3 regions of the Exiguobacterium sp. s6 genome follow, and region 2 is predicted to be linked to each of the others. Evidence: riboswitches for the same ligand, from Rfam matches in the RefSeq annotation. Region 2 holds a riboswitch; each other region holds the start of a gene.
What was found. A riboswitch is a leader RNA that binds a small molecule or an ion and turns the genes downstream of it on or off. The one in region 2 is predicted to bind thiamine pyrophosphate.

Region 1 (6,509 bases), 480 kb from region 2:
CCATGATACACTCGACCAAGGCGATATTTTGTACCACGAGTTCAAACTCGGGATCGAGGCGTACCTGGCCACGACGACGCTCCCGTACGAGACGTTGTCGGATTTGATGGACTGGAACAACAGACATCCTGAGACGATCCCGCACGGACAAAAGACGTTCGAGAAAGCGGAAAGATTGTCGGGACGTCTCATCGAGGCGGCCTATTTGACGCGCCGGCTCGATGACGTGCGTGACGCCAAGACGGACGGACTCGACCGCCTATTAAACGAACAGCAGTTGCACGCGCTCGTCTTGCCTCACGATTTGAACTATGACATGGCGGCAAAAGCCGGGCATCCGACCATCACGATCCCATATCGCTTGAAAGCGAGCGGGGCGCCGTTCGGCCTATCGTTCACCGGGACGAGTTATGCCGAACGTGACTTGATCCGTCTGGCGTATGCGTTCGAGCGACATATTTCGCGTCCCGTTCCACCGTTATAAGAACGTTGCACCCGTCGTCCACGTCCGCTACAATGGTACGTATGCGGATTGAAGAAAGGACAGATAGCAATGAAACCATCTATATACGGGCTGACGTTCGATCAGCTGACAGAAGCGTGTGTCTCTTGGGGATACAGCGCCTTCCATGCGAGACAAATCTGGGACTCGCTCTACATCGACCGAGTGAAGCAAATCGAGGACATCTCGGTACGGGCCGAGGTGCGTGAGGCGATCGCCGCCGAATACGTCATCTCGACGCAAGACCTGTTCGTCAAACAAGAGGCGGGCGACGGGACGGTCAAATTTTTACTTAAACTACACGACGGGCACTATATCGAGACAGTGCTCATGCGACATAAGTACGGCCGTTCGGTCTGTGTGACGACGCAGGTCGGGTGCAATATCGGCTGCAGCTTCTGTGCGAGCGGTCTCTTGAAGAAGACACGTGATTTGACGGCGGGCGAAGTCGTCGAACAAATCATGACCGTGCAACATTACTTGGACGAAGTCGGCGAAGGGGCCCGGGTCAGCCATATCGTCGTCATGGGGATCGGCGAACCGTTCGATAACTTTGACAACTTGGTCGACTTCCTGCGTGTCGTCAAGGACGAGCGCGGTCTCGCGATCGCGCCGCGTAAAATCAACGTCTCGACGAGCGGACTCGCCGACAAGATTTACAAGTTCGCGGACCTCGATTTGCGCATCAACTTGGCGCTGTCGCTCCATGCGCCGAACGACGCGCTGCGGACGCAAATCATGAAAATCAACCGGGCGTTCCCGCTCGACAAGCTCATGCCGGCCATCCGGTATTACGTCGAGAAGACGAACAAACGAATCACGTTCGAATATATTCTCCTGTCGAAAGTGAACGATTTACCGGAGCACGCCGAGGAATTGGCGGCGCTCATCGACGATATTAAGGACAAGTCGTACGTCAACTTGATCCCGTATAACCCGGTCAACGAGCATATCCAATACGAGCGCAGTACCTCGGAGGACATCATGGCGTTCTATGATGTCTTGAAGAAGCGTGGCATCAACACCGGTGTCCGCCTTGAGCACGGGACTGACATCGATGCGGCATGCGGCCAGTTGCGCAGTAAACATATGAACGTCGAAGGTGCGAAATAAGTGGACTCCTTGAATCGAATGATTCAAGGAGTTTTTTTTCATAGAGCCGCTCCGGTGAAGGAAAGACGGACATCGCCCCTAACTCTGCGGAACGATTTTGAAAAATCTTGAATAGACCTCGTCCGCTCAGGGAATAGTCAGTTGAAATCAATGTAGAGAGTGGAGGCAATTCAATGGAGACAGTAAACGCTGCGTTATGGATTCGAGTCAGAAATACACTTGGGGAAGGCCCGTGTTGGGATGCTGAACTGAAACGGTTCTATTGGGTCGACATCGAAGGACACACACTTTGGTGGTACGACGAAAAGGAAGACGAGCTGTCATCGTTCGATATGGGACAACAGATCGGGTTTGCGGTCCCGAAAGTGACAGACGGCGTCGTCGTCGGCTTGAAAGACGGCATCTATGAATGGGACGAGGGATCGAAGCGACTCGATAAACTCGTCGAACTCGATGACCCGGAAGGGGATCTTCGCTTCAACGACGGAAAGGCCGACCCGTACGGACGAATCTTTGCCGGGACGCTTCATCTCAACGACGAGGAGAACGAGGCGACGCTCTATCGCTTGAACCGTGACGGCACGACCGAGGTCATGCTCAGTGAACTGACGCTGTCGAACGGTCTGACATGGTCTCCGGACCACTCGACATTCTACCATATCGATACACCGACCGAGACGGTCCGCAAATACCCGTTCGACTTGAAAACAGGAACACTCGGGGATGGGGAAGTCGTCATCGATTTCAAAGATGAGGAAGGATTCCCGGACGGCATGACATCCGATGAGGACGGCTTTTTATGGATTGCCCACTTCGCGGGCGGACGCGTCTCGCGCTGGAACCCGAAGACGGGTGAAAAAGTGCTCGAGGTGCTCGTGCCGGCCCCGAACGTCACGTCATGCTGTTTCGTCGGTGATGACTTGAAACAACTTGCGATCACGACGGCGCGCGAAGGAATGGATGACGCGGCGCTCGAGGCCCATCCGGACGCAGGGTCGGTCTTTAAAATTGATACAGATGTGAAAGGGATGCCGCTCTATCGGTTTGGTCGATAAGGAGGTACGAAGATGGTAAAACGATTGCTCGTTCGTGCGGGAATCGGTTTGGCGCTCGCGGCGGTCGCCCGGGTCGGGATTCAAAAGCTGTTGGAGGCAAACCGGGAAGACGATCATACGTATTTGAATCCGCGGTGGGATGAGACGCCGAGTGTGGATGCCGACAAGGACGCGGATGAGGTCGGTCTGACCCAGCTCGACTCGATTTATCGAGCCGAATGGCAGGCGAACGCCTATCCACGCTCAGAGGCCGAACGCAAGGCGTTAGAGGAATAGGCAGGAGAACACGTCCGGAAACGGGCGTGTTTTTTTCTTGACAAGACGTCACCGACCCGTCATTATCTAAAAAGTAATCATTACGATTTAGGAGTGGGTAGAATGAGACGAATCCCGATCACCGTGCTGTCCGGTTATTTAGGAAGCGGTAAGACGACACTATTGAACCACATATTGAACAATCGGACGGGCAAGAAATACGCCGTCATCGTCAACGACATGAGCGAGTTGAATATCGATGAGCGATTGATTGAACAGGGCGGTTTTTCAAGGACGGACGAAAAGTTGGTCGAACTATCGAACGGCTGCATCTGTTGCACGCTCCGTGAGGACCTGCTCGAGGCGGTAGCAGAGCTTGCGAACGACCGGGACCTCGACGGAATCATCATCGAGTCGTCCGGTATCTCAGAGCCGATCCCGGTCGCCCAAACGTTTACATATGCCGATGACGCCCTCGGCATCGATTTGACGAGCCGAGTCTATATTGATGCGATGGTGACCGTCGTCGATGCGTTTCGGTTCTTAAAAGATTTCAACTCGGGCGAGTCGCTCCATGAACGCAAGCAGGCGATCGAGGCGACGGACGTCCGCGAAGTCGTCGACCTGCTCGTCGACCAAGTCGAATTCGCCGATATCATCGTCTTGAACAAGGCGGATCGCGTGACCGAGACCGAACTCGGCGAGATGACCGGACTGTTGAAGGCGCTCAACCCAACCGCGAAGCTGTTGACGTCTGTCCATGCGAACGTGGAATTGACCGAGCTGTTGGATGTCAATTTGTTCGATTTCGAACAGGCGATGCATGCGGCCGGGTGGATTCAAGAACTTGAGACAGATGTGCACACGCCGGAGACGGAAGAGTATGGCATCAGCTCATTCGTCTACCGTCGGCGTCGGCCGTTCCACCCGGAGCGTCTCCATGCCTGGATTGAGACGTTTCCGGAAGAAATCGTCCGTGCGAAAGGGTTTTTATGGATCGCTTCACGGAACGACCTCGCCTGTCTGTTTTCACAAGCGGGTTACGCCTCGACGCTCGAACATGCCGGACGCTGGCTCGCGACGCTTCCGGAAGAAGAGCGCCGTCACATGTTCGCGGCCGAACCGGAACTCGCCGCCGACTATGTCGAACCGTACGGGGACCGACAGACGGAGCTCGTCTTGATTGGGCAGCGGATGGATCGAGCCATCATCGAACAAGAGCTCGATCACTGTCTGCTGACAGATGAGGAGATGGCGCTGGATTGGTCGACGCTCCGGGACACACTTCCGGGGAACGAGGTCGTCACGTTCTCATAAGACCGTTTACAAAATGAAAGCGGTCGTCTATACTGATTCTTGCATGAACAACCGCATACATTGGACTACACTAGGGGTGCTTCGGCTGAGATGTGAGCATGGCTCCAATCCCTTATGACTCGATCCGGGTAATACCGGCGTGAGGAAGTGTGGCACTTTTTCTAATGGATTAAAATTGGACGAGTGGCCGCATTCTCATGGATGCGGCTTTTTTGTGTACACATAATAAGGGGGAATAGAACATGAACAAACAATGTGGAACGAGCCCGATCGTCGGGTTCCGCTTTACACTGAGCCCGATGACGACTGATTTCGTGAGCATCATCAAAGGGGCGTTGAAGGAGACGGATTTACAAAACGTCTGGCGACATACCGATGACGTGTCGACGGTCATCCGTGGACGAAGTGAGCATGTATTCGATGTGGCTAAGACCGTGCTGTCACACGCGACGAAGACAGGGGAACATGTGTCGATGAGCGGGACGTTCTCGGTCGGGTGTCCAGGGGATACGGCCGGAGATGAAGTGCTCGTTGTGTCGAGCGAACCGCTTAATGGTCCCGTCGGTCCGCAATATGTCTCTTCACAGTTCGCGCTCTATCCGCTCGGTGATGAGAACTACATGGACATCATCTACGAAGAAATCGCTTTTGCGAAAGAGCGGGGTGTCTTCAATGACTCGATGCATTACGCCTCAGGCATACATGGGGACATCGAGCCGGTGTTCGCTTTCTATGAGGCGACGTTTGATCGCGTCCGACAGAAGACAAGCCACGTCGTCATGACGGTGACGTTCAGCGTGAACAGCCCGTCACACGAGGGACGCATGGATGCTTAAATCGTGGAAGTTAAAAGAAATCGTCTTGTTGTCGATTTTATCGGTCGTGTTCGCGGTGGTCTATTTGGCGTTCGTCCATGCTGGTAACTTGTGGGCCGGTCTGATTGGACCAATCGCCTACGAATGGATTTTTGGGATATGGTTCATCGTCTCGATTATCGCAGCTTATATCATTCGCAAGCCTGGGGCTGCATTCTTGTCCGAAGTGCTTGCGGCGACGATTGAGATGATGATTGGCAACGCCATCGGACCGCGCATCATTTTAGTTGGGATCGTTCAAGGGATCGGCGCCGAAGCGGCGTTCGCTTTGACGGGTTATAAACGCTATGATCTTTGGGTGCTCATGCTCGCCGGATTCAGTGCTGCTGTGACAAGTTTCGCGTATACGTACGTCATGGGAGGGCTCAATGCCCTCAGTCCGACATATGTGGCTACGATGTTCGCACTACGCGCAACGAGCGGGATGTTGATTGCTGGTCTGGGCGGTAAGATTTTGAGCGACTTGTTGCTTCGGACGGGCGCGCTTGATGGGTATGCCCTCGCGCGACAGGACCGTATGCATGGTTGAGGCAGAACATCTGACATTTCGTTATCCGAACAAGAAATGCGATGTCTTGACGGATATCACACTACGTCTAACAAAAGGGAGAACGGTCATTACAGGGGCAAGTGGGTCGGGAAAATCAACATTGCTCGCTTTGATGAATCGTCTCTATCCGGACAATTGTGATGGCATCGTGACGGGCAGACTGCACTTGTTCGATCGCTCTTATGATACGTATGAAGCTGGCGAAGTGAACCGGCGCATCGGAACGGTCTTTCAGGACCCGGACAGTCAGTTCGTCATGCAGACGGTCGAAGAAGAATTGATTTTCACGCTCGAAAACTTTGCCGTCGCGAGAGACGAGATGATGGCCCGTGTCACCACAATGTTAGAGGCGTTGCATTTGACCGATTATCGTCACCGTACCATTCATGACCTATCGGGGGGTGAGAAGCAGCAAATTGCCGTCGCTTGTGCCTTGATTGGCCGCCCCGAGTGGCTCCTCCTCGATGAGCCGCTCGCTCACCTCGATCCTGAGACCGCCCATCATTTCGTTCGTTGGCTCGACGGCGTCGCACAGACCGTAAACGTTGTCGTCATCGAGCATCGGCCATACATATGGGGTGATTTTTTTGACCGACAAATAAAGCTCGTGAGTGGGCGCATCGACTATGATGGACCGTTCATCGTCCGACCAGATTATGCGTTCTCTCCAATTAAAGTTGAACAAGGAAAGAAAATGTTATTTCACATACCGGAATTAAAACGAAAAACATTTCAATTAGCAGCGAGCGAGTTAAAGGTCGCTGAGGGTGATCTCATTGCGGTACTCGGTCGAAATGGTAGCGGAAAGTCGACATGGCTGCGAAGCCTAGCCCGGAAACATC
Region 2 (6,509 bases):
GGGACAGATTTGTGATGCGATCGACCATGCCCATGCGAATCGAATCATTCATCGGGACATCAAACCGCAAAACATGATGATTGATCAGAGCGGCAACGTCAAAGTGACGGACTTTGGGATTGCGGTGGCCATGTCGAACGCGACGCTGACCCATACGATGTCGGTCCTCGGGTCGGTCCACTACTTTTCCCCGGAGCAAGCGCGCGGAAAGTTCGCCGATGAGAAGTCAGATATTTATTCGCTCGGCGCCGTGCTCTATGAACTCGTGACCGGCCGGGTGCCGTTCATCGGCGAGACGCCGGTCGCCGTCGCGTTGCAGCATCTGCAAGACGACCCGATTCGACCGATGGATTTGAACCCGAACATCCCGCAAGCGCTCGAGAACTGTATTATGCAGGCGCTCGCGAAGTCACCGGGCGCACGTCATGCCTCGGTCGCCGCGTTCAAAAAGGATTGCATGACGTCACTTGATTCAGAACGTGCGAATGAACCGAAGCGGTCGAATGCTGAGCAAGATGCGTTTGATCAGACGCTCGTCATGGCGCCGGTCGTACCGGATGAGCCAAACGTCAAAGAGGCGCCGGAGCAACCGGTCGCAGCAAGTGAACCCGTGAAAGACAAACCGAAACGGAAGAAGAAGTGGTGGCTTTGGCTCTTGCTTGCGCTCCTGTTGATCGGTGGCGGGATTGGGGCTTACGTCATCGCTGACGAGATGTCCCGTGCCGTCGTGCCGGACGTCGTCGGCATGACGAGCGACGAGGCGACGACCGAGCTCGAAACGGCCGGTTTTGTCGTCGAGGCAACTGAACGGGCAAGTGACAACATCGCCGCTGGCGACGTCATCTCGCAGACACCGCAAGCCGGACGGAAGCCGAAACGTGGGACGACCGTGACGATTGTCGTCTCGGCCGGAAAAGAGACGGTCGAGATGCCGGATGTTGAAGGACTGTCCCAGTCGTCGGCCGAGCGGACGCTCAAAGATCTTGAGTTCACGGATATCGAGATTCAGTCGGAGGCATCCGAGACGGTCGATAGCGGGGATGTCATCTCCCAATCGATCGCCCCAGGCAACGAGGTCGTCCCATCTGAAGAGACGGTGACGCTCGTCGTCTCGACCGGCAGCAATAAAATCGAACTCGCCAACTTGGCGGGCTATACGTTCGAGGAAGCGACAACGTATGCCGAACAGAATAGCTTGAAAATCGTCAAACGTGATGAGTATTCAACGAGCGTTCCTGCGAATCAAATCATCCGTCAACTCCCGACGGCCGGTACGGCAGTCGACCCGGGGACGGAACTGACCGTCATCGTGTCACAAGGGGTCGAACCGACGGACGTCTCGATTGAACGGGAAGTCAACGTCGAAATCGAGCCGCCCGCTGAAGGCGAAGAAGCCGAGGCACTCGAAGTCGTCATTCGGACGGTCGACGCCCGTGGCGAAGTCGAGGTGTTGCGTGATAAGATAACGGAGACAACGACTTACTCGTATACGCTCGTCATCGCACCGGACGAAGTCGGAACCGCGACGATTGAAGTCGACGGCGAAGTCGTTCGCACGGATACGGTGACTTACGCACAAGCAAAAGATTCACAATGAAGAGGTGGCGTGCGCGTCGCCTCTTTTTCTAAGGAGGGAATGGAATGAAAGGTACGATTATTCGATTACAAGGCGGGTTTTATGACGTCATGACGGAAGAGAAACAAGAGATCCGTTGTCGCGCCCGCGGCAATTTCCGCAACCGGAACATCTCGCCGGTCGTCGGTGACGATGTCGACATCCAAGACCAAGGGGATGGTACCGGTTATATATTGGCTGTTGACGAGCGGTCGAACCATCTCGTCCGCCCGCCGATCGCCAACATCGATCAAGCGTTCTTGTTATTCTCGGTAAAAGAGCCGGCGTTCTCGTTCCATCTGCTCGACCGTTTCCTCGTCTTGATCGAGTCGAAGCAAGTCCATCCGATTATCGTTTTGACGAAAATGGATTTGTTGACGGAGGCGGAACGGAAAACGATTCACGAAGCAGCGGCTTTATATCGTTCCATCGGCTATGAGGTCATCGAGACGTCGACCGAGGACGGGTCGGGAATCGAAAAAATCCGCGGGTCGTTTAAGGAGAAGACGAGTGTATTCGCCGGACAGACCGGGGTCGGCAAGAGTTCGCTCTTGAACGCGGTCGCACCTGAGCTTGAACTTGCGACCGGGAAAATCTCGAAATCACTCGGGCGCGGTAAGCACACGACGCGTCACGTCACGCTGATCACGCTCGCTGACGGGCTCGTGGCCGATACGCCTGGTTTCTCGAGCCTCGAGTTCCCAGAAGAACTCGAAGTCGAAGAGATGCGCTGGTGTTTCCCTGAGTTCGTCGAGCGGCATGATGACTGTAAATTCCGCGGTTGTGCCCATTTGAACGAACCAGGTTGTGCCGTCAAAGCGGCCGTCGAAGCTGGAGAAATCGCTTCCACCCGCTATGAGAATTATGTTACGTTTATGGCAGAGTTAAACGATAGACAACGGAGGTACTGACATGATTAAAATTGCACCATCGATTTTAGCGGCGGACTTCGCCAATTTAGAGGCAGAAGTGAAGGCGGTCCAAGAGGCCGGAGCGGATTACATCCATTTTGACGTCATGGACGGTCAATTCGTCCCGAACATTTCAATCGGCCTACCGGTGTTAGCGAGCTTACGGAAGAAGTCGGACATGGTGTTAGACGTTCATTTGATGATCGACCAGCCCGAACGGTTCGTCGAAGATTTCATCAAGGCCGGGGCGGATATCGTCACGGTTCACGTTGAAGCGACGAATCATTTGCATCGCGTGTTGCAACAAATCAAAGCGGCCGGCGCCAAGTGTGGTGTCGTCTTGAATCCGCATACGCCGCTGTCATCGATTGAACACGTGCTCGGTGACGTCGACATGGTGCTCCTCATGACGGTGAACCCTGGTTTTGGGGGCCAGGCATTCATCGAATCGGTCGTCCCGAAAATCGCGGCGCTGAGCGAGATGCGCCAAGCGCGTCGTCTCGACTTTGAAATCGAGATTGACGGCGGTGTCAACGCAGAGACGGCGAAATTATGCATCGACGCTGGCGCTGATGTGCTCGTGGCTGGTTCAGCCATCTATAACGAGCCGAGCTATAAAGACGCAATCGATAGCATTCGTCACGCTTCTCGTGTATAATCGTCGATAGAACAACAAATATTGTCGCAAGGGGTGTCACATTCTGTGGCTGAGAGGCATTTGCTAACCCTTTGAACCTGTTCCGTTCACACGGACGTAGGGATGTGGCGAAAATGCACGTTGCTACTGGATAGCAGCATGGCGTTTACGTCATGCTGCTTTTTGTCGTTCGCTCATATAATAAGGAGGGAATAAGATGAAACAACGTTTAAAACTACAGGCGCTCATTGAAATCTCATTGTTCGCCGCACTCGGCTTGATCTTTGATTTGCTCATCCCGTTCCGGATGCCGCAGGGCGGATCGATCAGCCTGGCGATGTTGCCGATCTTTGTGATGGCGTACCGCCATGGATTAAAAGGCGGACTGGCGACAGGAGCGCTCGTCGGAACGCTGCAACTGCTGTTCGGGGCTTACATCTTCACACCGGTCCAGTTCCTGCTCGACTACACGTTCGCTTACGGTGTCGTCGGGATGGCCGGACTGTTCGCTGGTCAAGTGAAACGGGCCGCCAAGGACGAGGCGAAAAAGACGCTCGTCGTCTACTTGGTGCTCGGGGCGCTCCTCGGTTCACTGCTTCGCTACGGCGCCCACGTCTTATCAGGGATCGTCTTCTTCGCCGAGTACGCGGAAGGGCCGGTCGTCGCCTATTCGTTTGCTTATAATATGACGTATATGTTGCCGTCCTTCCTCGTGTCGGCCGTCGTCCTCGTTCTCTTGTTCGTCTCGGCACCACGTTTCGCCACGCTCGCGACCCGGGGTCTCCGCTAATGCGGGTGTTGATTGTGGCGGCCAGCCCGGAACCAATCTCGGGACTCCCGCGTGACGTCGATTACATCATCGGCGTCGACGGGGGGTACGAGACACTGTTGAACCAAGGGCTGAACCCGGATCTCGTCGTCGGCGATTTCGATTCCTTCACGGGCGAAGTGCCGATTGACGCCGTCCGTTACCCATCTGAAAAAGACGTGACCGACCTCGAGATCGCGCTCGAGGCGGCCCGTGGACACGGGGCGACGGAGATGCTTGTGTACGGCGCTCTCGGTGGACGCCTCGACATGACGCTCGGCAATATTGGGCTGCTCGAGGCATATCCAGAGATGCGTTTGTTCACGGCCGGGCAAACCGTTCGTCTTGTTGGAGCTGGGCGTCACGAGCTCCCACGTCAAGCCGATCATTATTTGTCGCTCATCCCGTGGAAGCGGGCGAACGTGTCAATCCGCGGCGTCAAATATCCGCTCGACCGTCACGATGTCGTCAGCCATGAGGCGCTCACGATTTCGAACGAGTGGGCCGGTGAGGCGGCGGATTTGATCGTGCATGAAGGAAAGGTGCTCGTGCTGTATATCAAAAAATGAACACAAAAAAAATCCCATCGGCGAATGCCGCTGGGATTTATTTCGTTCGTGTATAAAAATTATACGCGTTCAACGAGACCTGATTTAAGAGCGCGAGCTGAAACCCAAACTCGTTTAGGTTTACCGTCAACGAGAATACGAACTTTTTGTACGTTTACACCCCAAGTGCGTTTTGTCTTGTTGAGTGCGTGCGAACGGTTGTTACCTGATTTAGGTGATTTACCTGTTACGTAGCATTTACGTGCCATGCGTTTCCCCTCCTTTTTTATGTGGGTTCGTCCTAATAGACACTCGTTTATATTAGCACGGGTTTTTTCACGATGCAACTAGAAAATCATAGGATGACAAGAAAAAAACTTGACATTACTGGAAAGGATTTTAATAATGAATGAGGGTTACGGCTACAATTGACCGAGTTTATGGAGCAGGTTCTTTTAATAACTAGGTACTTATTGTAGAATGTAGTGAAGGAATCATTCCGAATGAAGGAGGCTACTCCATATGGCAATTGAAATGAAGACAACATATGGCAATATTGACATCACGAACGACGTGGTCGCAACACTAGCAGGCGGTGCGGCGATGGAATGTTTCGGCGTTGTGGGAATGGCGTCTCAAGCTCAATTGAAAGACGGGATTGCAGAACTATTGAAGCGTGAAAACTACGCCCGAGGCGTGGTCGTACGTCAAGATGGAGAAGACGTACATATCGACATGCACATCATTGTGAGCTACGGGACGAAAGTGTCGGAAGTCGCATATAACGTGCAAAGCCGTGTAAAATACACGCTCGGTGAAACTTTAGGATTAAACGTTTCGTCGGTAAACATATTCGTACAAGGCGTTCGTCTGACGAATGACTGACGAGAACGAAGGAGGATTTGGTGTGGGTTTAAAACGTTTAGATGGATTGGTGTTCGCGAACATGGTCGCGAACGGTGCAGCCAACTTGAGCCAGAATGCGGATTATGTAGATTCGCTTAACGTCTTCCCGGTGCCGGATGGCGACACGGGGACGAACATGAATTTGACGATGACATCGGGTGCGAAGGAAGTGGCCGCACTCAACACGGCAAATATCGCTGACGTCTCATCGAAGTTTGCACGTGGTCTCTTGATGGGGGCACGCGGGAACTCCGGTGTTATTTTAAGCCAATTGTTCCGTGGCTTCGGTAAAGCGATCGAAGGAAAGACCGAAGTGTCGACAGTCGATTTCGCCGAGGCATTGAAACGTGGTGTCGACACGGCATACAAGGCGGTTATGAAACCGGTTGAAGGAACGATTTTGACGGTTGCTCGTGAAGCGGCCGACGAAGCGCTCCGTGCTTCAGAGTCGACGAGCGACTTCAACGAGTTCATGGAACGTGTGATCGTGGAAGCGAAAGCTTCACTCGAGCGGACGCCGGACTTATTGCCGGTCTTGAAAGAAGTCGGCGTCGTCGATTCGGGCGGCCAAGGCTTGCTCGTCATTTATGAAGGGTTCCTTGCGAGCCTCGAAGGAAAAGAGCTCGAGAAGCCACATGCACCGGTCATGGATGCGCTCATCGAAGCCGAACATCATGCCCACGCCGCGCAAGGATTCATGTCGACCGAAGACATCGAGTTCGGTTATTGCACGGAAATCATGGTTCGTTTCCAAGATGCGAAGTTGAAGGATGCCCCGTTCAACGAGGACGCGTTCCGCAACGAACTGTCTGAACTCGGGGACTCACTCCTCGTCGTCGCAGATGAAGAGTTGCTTAAAGTTCACGTTCACGTCGAGACGCCAGGCGACGTCATCACGAAAGGACAGCGTTACGGTGAACTCGTCGCTGTCAAAATCGAGAATATGCGTCAACAGCACTCGACCATTTTAGAAGAAGAGCACGGCGCGAACCAACATGGCGTCCAACCGACGGCTCCGAAGGCGAAAGCACCGTATGCAATCGTCACGGTCGCCATGGGTGAAGGCGTCAGCGACTTGTTCCGT
Region 3 (6,509 bases), 1.7 Mb from region 2:
ACCCTGAGCGAGAAAGTACCCGGGTTCTCAATGACTGGCAAACATGCTACGATCATTGATAATAGGAAAAAAATGTAACTTTCTTAGGAGGTTTGATTGATGAAACGCCTAGGCCTACTCGGATTCAGTGTGTTTTTGCTGACCGGGTGCACCGATTCCGTTGAGCAACCCATCGTCCCGGCCGATACAAATGAACCGTCGTCCGAAGACATCACCGCTTGGACGCGAGAAGATTTTAAAGACGTCTTCGACCAATATGAAAAAGTCCCGCCGCTCTTGAAGGCACTCGAGAACGATGGACTCACCCCGTTCCGTGAGACGTTCGAGCACGTCGTCATCGCCGGCGACGGCATCCAGCATACATACGCCGATATTCATCCATTCAAACTCGATGACGGCACGTACGCCACCGTCTATGAGAGCGAGAACGGGGACATCGCTAACGGTCCCGAGTCGGTCGCGCCGCTGTTTTGGCAAGAAGCATCGTTCCTTCAATTCGTCGAAGAAATCGAGAAACGAAAATATGGGACAAGTGCCCCACCGACGGACGTCGTTTTGACCGAAGACGAGTTTCAGGCGCTCTATAATCGCCACGCCTACACATCCGCGCTCATCGTCGAGCTCGACGAATGGGGCGTACAACTGGCGCGCGATCCGCTCGAGAACGTCATCATCGCGGGAAACGGGGTCAAGGAAGTGAAGGCCGACTTGATCGTCTTTGAAGTCGAAGGTGGCTACGCCATCGTCTACGACCGAGACGGTGAAATCTTCAAAGGGCCGGAGTCGATTGCCCCACTGTTTTGGAGCGAGACGGATTATGAAAACCTACTCGAGAAGTATGAATGACTTATGGGAAGCGTCGTTTCAAGTCCCGGTACTCGAGTAGCAAGTTGAGCCATTGCGCTGGCTTATCGCTCGACTCAGCTACGTCGTACCGATAACTCGTCACGTACACATGCCACGACAAGGCCCGATAGACACAACCGAGCTCTTCAGCGATCAACAAGTGACGCCAAAGCACGTCCTTGGATGCGACGCCGCTCCACGCTTCCAAATAAACCGTACGCATCGTTTGAATCTGTTCATACCAGGCGACCTCGTCTTCTTCCGGCAATAAGTCGTACAGCGCGTTCCAAAACACGCGCACGCTGAAAAATGGATGCGTGACGGTCGCGTCGCCCCAGTCGAGGATACACAAATCATTCGTCCGTTCCCGCCAGAAGATGTTGCCGCCGTGCAAATCACCGTGCTCGAGACTCATCGGCATCCCGGTCGCCAGCTCATCGCACATGGCGATCAATTCATCTTGAAGCGCGAGCATGGCCTCGGCTTTGTATCGCTCGAGCCCGGCGCAGAGCTCAGGTAAATACGTGCGGATTTCGTCCTTCAACTTGGTCGGTCGGCGGTCCGGGATGCCGTAAGACAAGCAGGTCTCGATCTGGTCGATCTCCTGTCGCTGCAGCTGTGCGTATTGACGCAACGCCGCTTCGTATCGACTCACGTCCGGCCGTTCACGTAACGCCTCTCCGCCGATGTCTCGCATGAGCAACCAGTTCCGGGCTGAATCGATGGCGATGACGTCAGGGACGAAATCAGGATGCCGCTCGGCCAGAAACGCCGACAAATCGACCTCACCACGACTGATGTCGGTCACCGCTTTGGCGTAGTAACGTTCCTCATTGAGCGCGCCAACAAGCAAGTACGTCAAATCGGTATCTTTGATCACGTGCCACCTCGCATTCGGCACGTTTGCCTCAATCCATCGTTCGAACCGTTCACGAAACGATCGGTCACGCCATGGGATTGCCTGTCTCATCCTTTTCACCCTTTCTTTCATCATCTCCTAGGAGGAAACGATATGGACGTTGTATATTATTCATACCCGGTCGATGCCATCTTGTATATGTACTTAGGGGCGACGGCCGTCGTCAGTCTCATCATCGGGCTGCTCGTTTGGCGTCTGTTCAAGCGCCGAGCTGTCGGCTTTTGGACAACGCTCGTTCTCAGCTTTGTCGGGCTGTCGCTCTCGCTCGTCTGGTTTCAAAACGCGTCCGTCGCCGTGTTCATGGGGACACTCCCGTGGCTGATCAATCTCGTCTTCTCCCTTTTGTTGTATGGCCTGTTCGTCGGCATCACCTATGTCACGTTCCGACCACGAAAGCTCGACCGCGTCAAATGACGGTATGCTATACTCATGTTAATAAACGACCACTAGGGGAGCCTTCGGGCTGAGACGGCATGCGCCGGACCCTTCGAACCTGATCTGGCTCATACCAGCGTAGGGAAGTGGTGTGGGATTCGTCTGTCTTTCCACGCCACTTTTCCACTTGGAGAAGTGGCGTTTTCATTTTGAAAGGAGACTATCTATGCGTATTCAACAACTCACTTGGATGGCGATGCTCATCGCCATCGCCATCATCGGTTCCCTGTTCATCTCGATTCCGACCGGTGTCGCCCGTGCCTATCCGATTCAACATATGGTGAACGTCATCGCCGCCGTCACCGTCGGGCCGATCGGGGCCGTTCTCGTTGCGTTCGTGACCGGAATCGTCCGTGTCATGACCGGTACCGGGTCGCTCTTGGCCTTTCCCGGAGGTATGATTGGGGCGCTTTTGGCCGGGGTCTTCTATATGAAGACGAACCGCGTCGCCTTCGCCGCATTCGGTGAAGTCATCGGGACAGGGCTCATCGCCTCGCTCGTCGCCGTCCCGTACGCCAAGGTGTTGATGGGGAACGAGTTCGGGGCACTGTTCTTCTTCCCGGCCTTCCTTGCGTCGAGTGTGACCGGCGCCGTGCTCGGCTGGATCGTCTTGGCTCGGGTCAAGCAATTGCGACCGCTCACGGTGAAACGATAAATAGGAGTTCCCCCCGCTAAAAAAATGGTAAAATAAGGATAACACATACTGGGAGGTCATTTCTTGAATCGATTGACGCTATTACTGGCTGCCACCGCTTGCCTGTCCATGTCCGGTCTCTTGTACACGCTTGAACGCATCGCCACGTTCACCCGCTGGAATGCTCAGATTGCGACGGGCACGTTTTCCAGCGAGCCGATGTTCGTCGATGTGCTGCTCCAAAATGTGTCCATCTCGATTTTCGGAGTGGCTGCCCTCGTCCTCTTTTTCAAAGCGGGCAACGCTGTTCAAGGCTCAACGACGACGAAAACAGGGACGGCCGACTCATGACGGCTGTCCCTGTTTGACGTGATACACCCAAATCTCTTCCCCGTTTGCCTCATCAATCAAGCCGCTGTCGACAAATCCACCCTTCTCATAAAATCGTTTCGCTAGTTCGTTCGTCGGATGGAGACTGAGGACGATGTCATCCACATCGAATCGCTCTTGAATCCACACGAGCGCCAACTGTAAAAAGCGTGACCCGATTCCTTTCCCTTGCTCTGTCACATCGATCATAAATCGATCGAGCCAGATGTAACGCTCCACCTTGTTCTCTGCCCCAATCATCATGAAGCCGACGGGATGATCATCACGACAAAGTGCATAGCACTGCCACGCATATTTGACATCGGTTTCCATCTCGCGGAGCGATTCGGCGTTCGTTTCGATAAAACGGGCTTGGTCAGAAGCGACGGTCAAGGCGACGACGGCATCCCGGTTCGTGTCATCGACGAGTTGAGTCGTCAGCGTATTGGCAGCCATCGGCGCACCTCTTCCATGTCCAGTCCGCGCTTCGGCAAGATATAGGCGCTGACCGAGGAGTTGTATAGATACACATAATCATCCTCCTCGACGACTTCCTTGATTCCTGCCCATGACACACGCGTCTCGCCGAACTCATTTAAATCGCGCAGACCGTTCTCCTCCAAATCCATCGTATGGGGGCCAATCATGCCTTCGTTGCTACGTTCGTCGATGAGACGACGCGTCTGCTTCCGGACATGCCGTTCAAAGTATTTCGGATAATATAGGAACCACAGAACGCTCGCGATCCCGTATATCCCGTACAGCCACCAGTCCGTCTCTTGGAGCCACATCGCCAACACGAAAGCAGCGCCTAAAAAGATAAGTGGTCCGATAATCCGCTGCACGAGGAGCATCCGTTTACCTGTCTTCGAACGTTTAACATGGCTCAAGTTGAACCGGATATAGTCGTCTTCTGTCAATTCATATTGAATCTGCATCGTCATTCCCTCCTCGGTGTCCTATACGTCTCACGTGAAGAAAAGTTCCGTTTAGAACGTCGATTCGATAGAATGAAACAAAGGAGTGACACGATGAAACAAATCCACCATCTCTGCATCCAAACGCCCGATTACGAGGCGTCCAAACGATTCTATGAGGCGCTCGGCTTCGAGCTCGTCCAAGAGTCACCCGACTTCCACACCCGAGCGTTCAACAGCTGGCTCAAACTTGGCGATTTCTATATCGAGCTTCAAACGGCAAAAGTCGACGAGACGTTGTCGCCTTATTCAAAGCACGTGGCCGGCCCGGTCCACTTCGCGCTTTATGTCGATGACCTCGAAACAGAAGTGCGGCGCCTCGAGGACCTCGGTGTAACGTTCCTACCAAAGCACGGCGGGAACATCTACTTCGTCGTTGATGGTCATTTGAGTAAATTAAAAGCCCCGGAAGGCACGATTATCGAGCTCCGGGACACGTTTGTCATCAAGTGAGGCGCTGCCTTGCTTTTTTTATTGCCAAAATCGCACACCCTCATGTTTTTCGCCGTCTTCGAACAGGTACAAGACAAAGAACACACTTTGTCCGTACCGTTTGGAGGCCTTTCATGAAATATCTCGATTATTGGAGTTACTTATCGCTCTCCCTCGCCAAGCTGTTCCTCTTCAGCCTGTTGACCGCGAGCGCGTTCGACCTACCTTTTCTATTCATCAACCTCGCGACCATCTTGATGATGACGAGTTGGGCGCTACTCGTAAAACCGCAGACACGTCGCTGGATTTTGTTCGCGTCGCTGTTTCTGCACAGCACGCTACTCATCTCGGACGTCTGGTATTACCGCTATTTCGGCAACTTGCTGTCGGTCGCCCTACTGTCTGATATCGGCCAGATGGGAGACGTCGGGGGCGGATTTTTGACATTGATTCAAGCACCCGACTTCATCTTGTTCACGGATTTGCTCGTCTACGCGGCTATCCTCGTCTATATGAAGCGACACCCCATCACGGAATCGAAACGCCTCGGTCGCCGTTTGGCAGCTTCCGGCTTTCTGATCGGCCTCATCATCTTTACCGTTCCGACCGCCGTTCATTACGCTGAGGCAGACCATCGCAAGACCCCGATTTCGAATATGCGTGAGTATTATCAGTTCGGATTTTGGGGCTATCACGGGCTCGATACGTTCCGTGGCCTTCGCGACGCGTTGAACCTCGGTGACGACCTGACGGAACGGGAGCGCGGCCAAATCGAAGCGTTGGCGACCGAACCGGTCGAGGCTACAGCCGACACGAACGTCATCGTCGTTCAGCTCGAGTCGTTCCAAACGTCCGTGATCGGCCAGACCGTCAACGGTCAAGAACTGACCCCGAATTTGAATGCGCTTCGCGACGAGATGCTGTACTTCACGAATTTTTATCATCAGACACACGAGGGCCGGACGTCGGATGCGGAATTTACCGTCAACGCCTCGCTCTATCCCGTCAAATCAGGTTCGGTGTATACGCAGTATGCGACGAACACGTTTGACGCCTTGCCTGAGCAGTTACGACGAGCCGGCTATGATACGGCCGCGATGCATGCGTTCGACAAGGAGTTTTGGAATCGTGCCAACTTCTATGAGCAAATTGGCTACAACCACTTCTTCCACCAAGACGATTATCCGGCCGATCCGGTCATCGGTATGGCCGTCGGCGACAAGGAGTTCCTGACGACATCGGTCGACCACTTGGACACGTTGGACGAGCCGTTCTATTCCTTCATGGTCGCGTTGACGAGCCATACGCCGTATGAGATTCCGGACGAGGAGAAACGGTTGGATCTATCGGAATACGAGGACCCGCTCCTCCAAGACTATTATCACACCGTCCACTACAGCGATGCCGCCGTCGGTCTCATGGTCGAACGACTGAAGGCGGACGAAAAGTGGGACGACGCCTTGGTCGTCTTTTATGGCGACCACGACAGCGGATTGACCGCTGCCGGTGACGAGATGGCCGTAAATGCAGATGCCGACTCCACGGTCGATTTGTTCCAGCTCGATCGCTCCGTCCCGTTATTCATCAAACCGGCAGGACTCGAACGAGGTCAGACGGTGCAGGCGAGCGGCGGTCAAGTCGATTTGGCCCCGACCATCCTCGATTTGCTCGGGATGACACCGACGTACATGCTTGGAAGTTCGCTTCTCGACGATGAGCCCAATTTGACCGTGTTCCGGAACGGCTCGTTCCGCTACGACGACCTTTATTTCGTCCCGGATTTGACAGAGCCGGTCGGCAGCGGCATGTGTTATTCGGTCGAGACCGGCGATGACTTGCCGCTTCAAACATGCGAACCATATATTGATCAAGCCGTCGAACAACTCCGTTTATCCGA

Region 1: it holds a riboswitch for thiamine pyrophosphate, as region 2 does, so the genes downstream of both, KNP75_RS06225 (YkoF family thiamine/hydroxymethylpyrimidine-binding protein) here and thiT (energy-coupled thiamine transporter ThiT) in region 2, are expected to answer to the same signal.
Region 3: it holds a riboswitch for thiamine pyrophosphate, as region 2 does, so the genes downstream of both, thiW (energy coupling factor transporter S component ThiW) here and thiT (energy-coupled thiamine transporter ThiT) in region 2, are expected to answer to the same signal.

Annotation. Positions count from the first base shown of each region.
Region 1 is NZ_JACSLN010000001.1:1,202,426-1,208,934, forward strand. Features, by position in the region: gene KNP75_RS06200 (amidase family protein) at 1-484, shown strand, start outside; gene rlmN (dual-specificity RNA methyltransferase RlmN) at 554-1,615, shown strand; gene KNP75_RS06210 (SMP-30/gluconolactonase/LRE family protein) at 1,789-2,670, shown strand; gene KNP75_RS06215 (hypothetical protein) at 2,683-2,946, shown strand; gene KNP75_RS06220 (GTP-binding protein) at 3,049-4,242, shown strand; TPP riboswitch at 4,305-4,405, shown strand; gene KNP75_RS06225 (YkoF family thiamine/hydroxymethylpyrimidine-binding protein) at 4,485-5,078, shown strand; gene KNP75_RS06230 (ECF transporter S component) at 5,071-5,646, shown strand; gene KNP75_RS06235 (ABC transporter ATP-binding protein) at 5,639-6,509, shown strand, end outside.
Region 2 is NZ_JACSLN010000001.1:1,679,204-1,685,712, reverse strand. Features, by position in the region: gene pknB (Stk1 family PASTA domain-containing Ser/Thr kinase) at 1-1,597, shown strand, start outside; gene rsgA (ribosome small subunit-dependent GTPase A) at 1,642-2,526, shown strand; gene rpe (ribulose-phosphate 3-epimerase) at 2,528-3,184, shown strand; TPP riboswitch at 3,204-3,304, shown strand; gene thiT (energy-coupled thiamine transporter ThiT) at 3,381-3,953, shown strand; gene KNP75_RS08720 (thiamine diphosphokinase) at 3,953-4,540, shown strand; gene rpmB (50S ribosomal protein L28) at 4,600-4,788, opposite strand; gene KNP75_RS08710 (Asp23/Gls24 family envelope stress response protein) at 5,042-5,404, shown strand; gene KNP75_RS08705 (DAK2 domain-containing protein) at 5,427-6,509, shown strand, end outside.
Region 3 is NZ_JACSLN010000001.1:20,047-26,555, reverse strand. Features, by position in the region: gene KNP75_RS00195 (hypothetical protein) at 1-7, shown strand, start outside; gene KNP75_RS00190 (hypothetical protein) at 100-846, shown strand; gene KNP75_RS00185 (aminoglycoside phosphotransferase family protein) at 848-1,816, opposite strand; gene KNP75_RS00180 (hypothetical protein) at 1,859-2,179, shown strand; TPP riboswitch at 2,204-2,302, shown strand; gene thiW (energy coupling factor transporter S component ThiW) at 2,367-2,855, shown strand; gene KNP75_RS00170 (hypothetical protein) at 2,919-3,185, shown strand; gene KNP75_RS00165 (GNAT family N-acetyltransferase) at 3,180-3,659, opposite strand; gene KNP75_RS00160 (YcxB family protein) at 3,641-4,141, opposite strand; gene KNP75_RS00155 (VOC family protein) at 4,235-4,633, shown strand; gene KNP75_RS00150 (LTA synthase family protein) at 4,747-6,509, shown strand, end outside.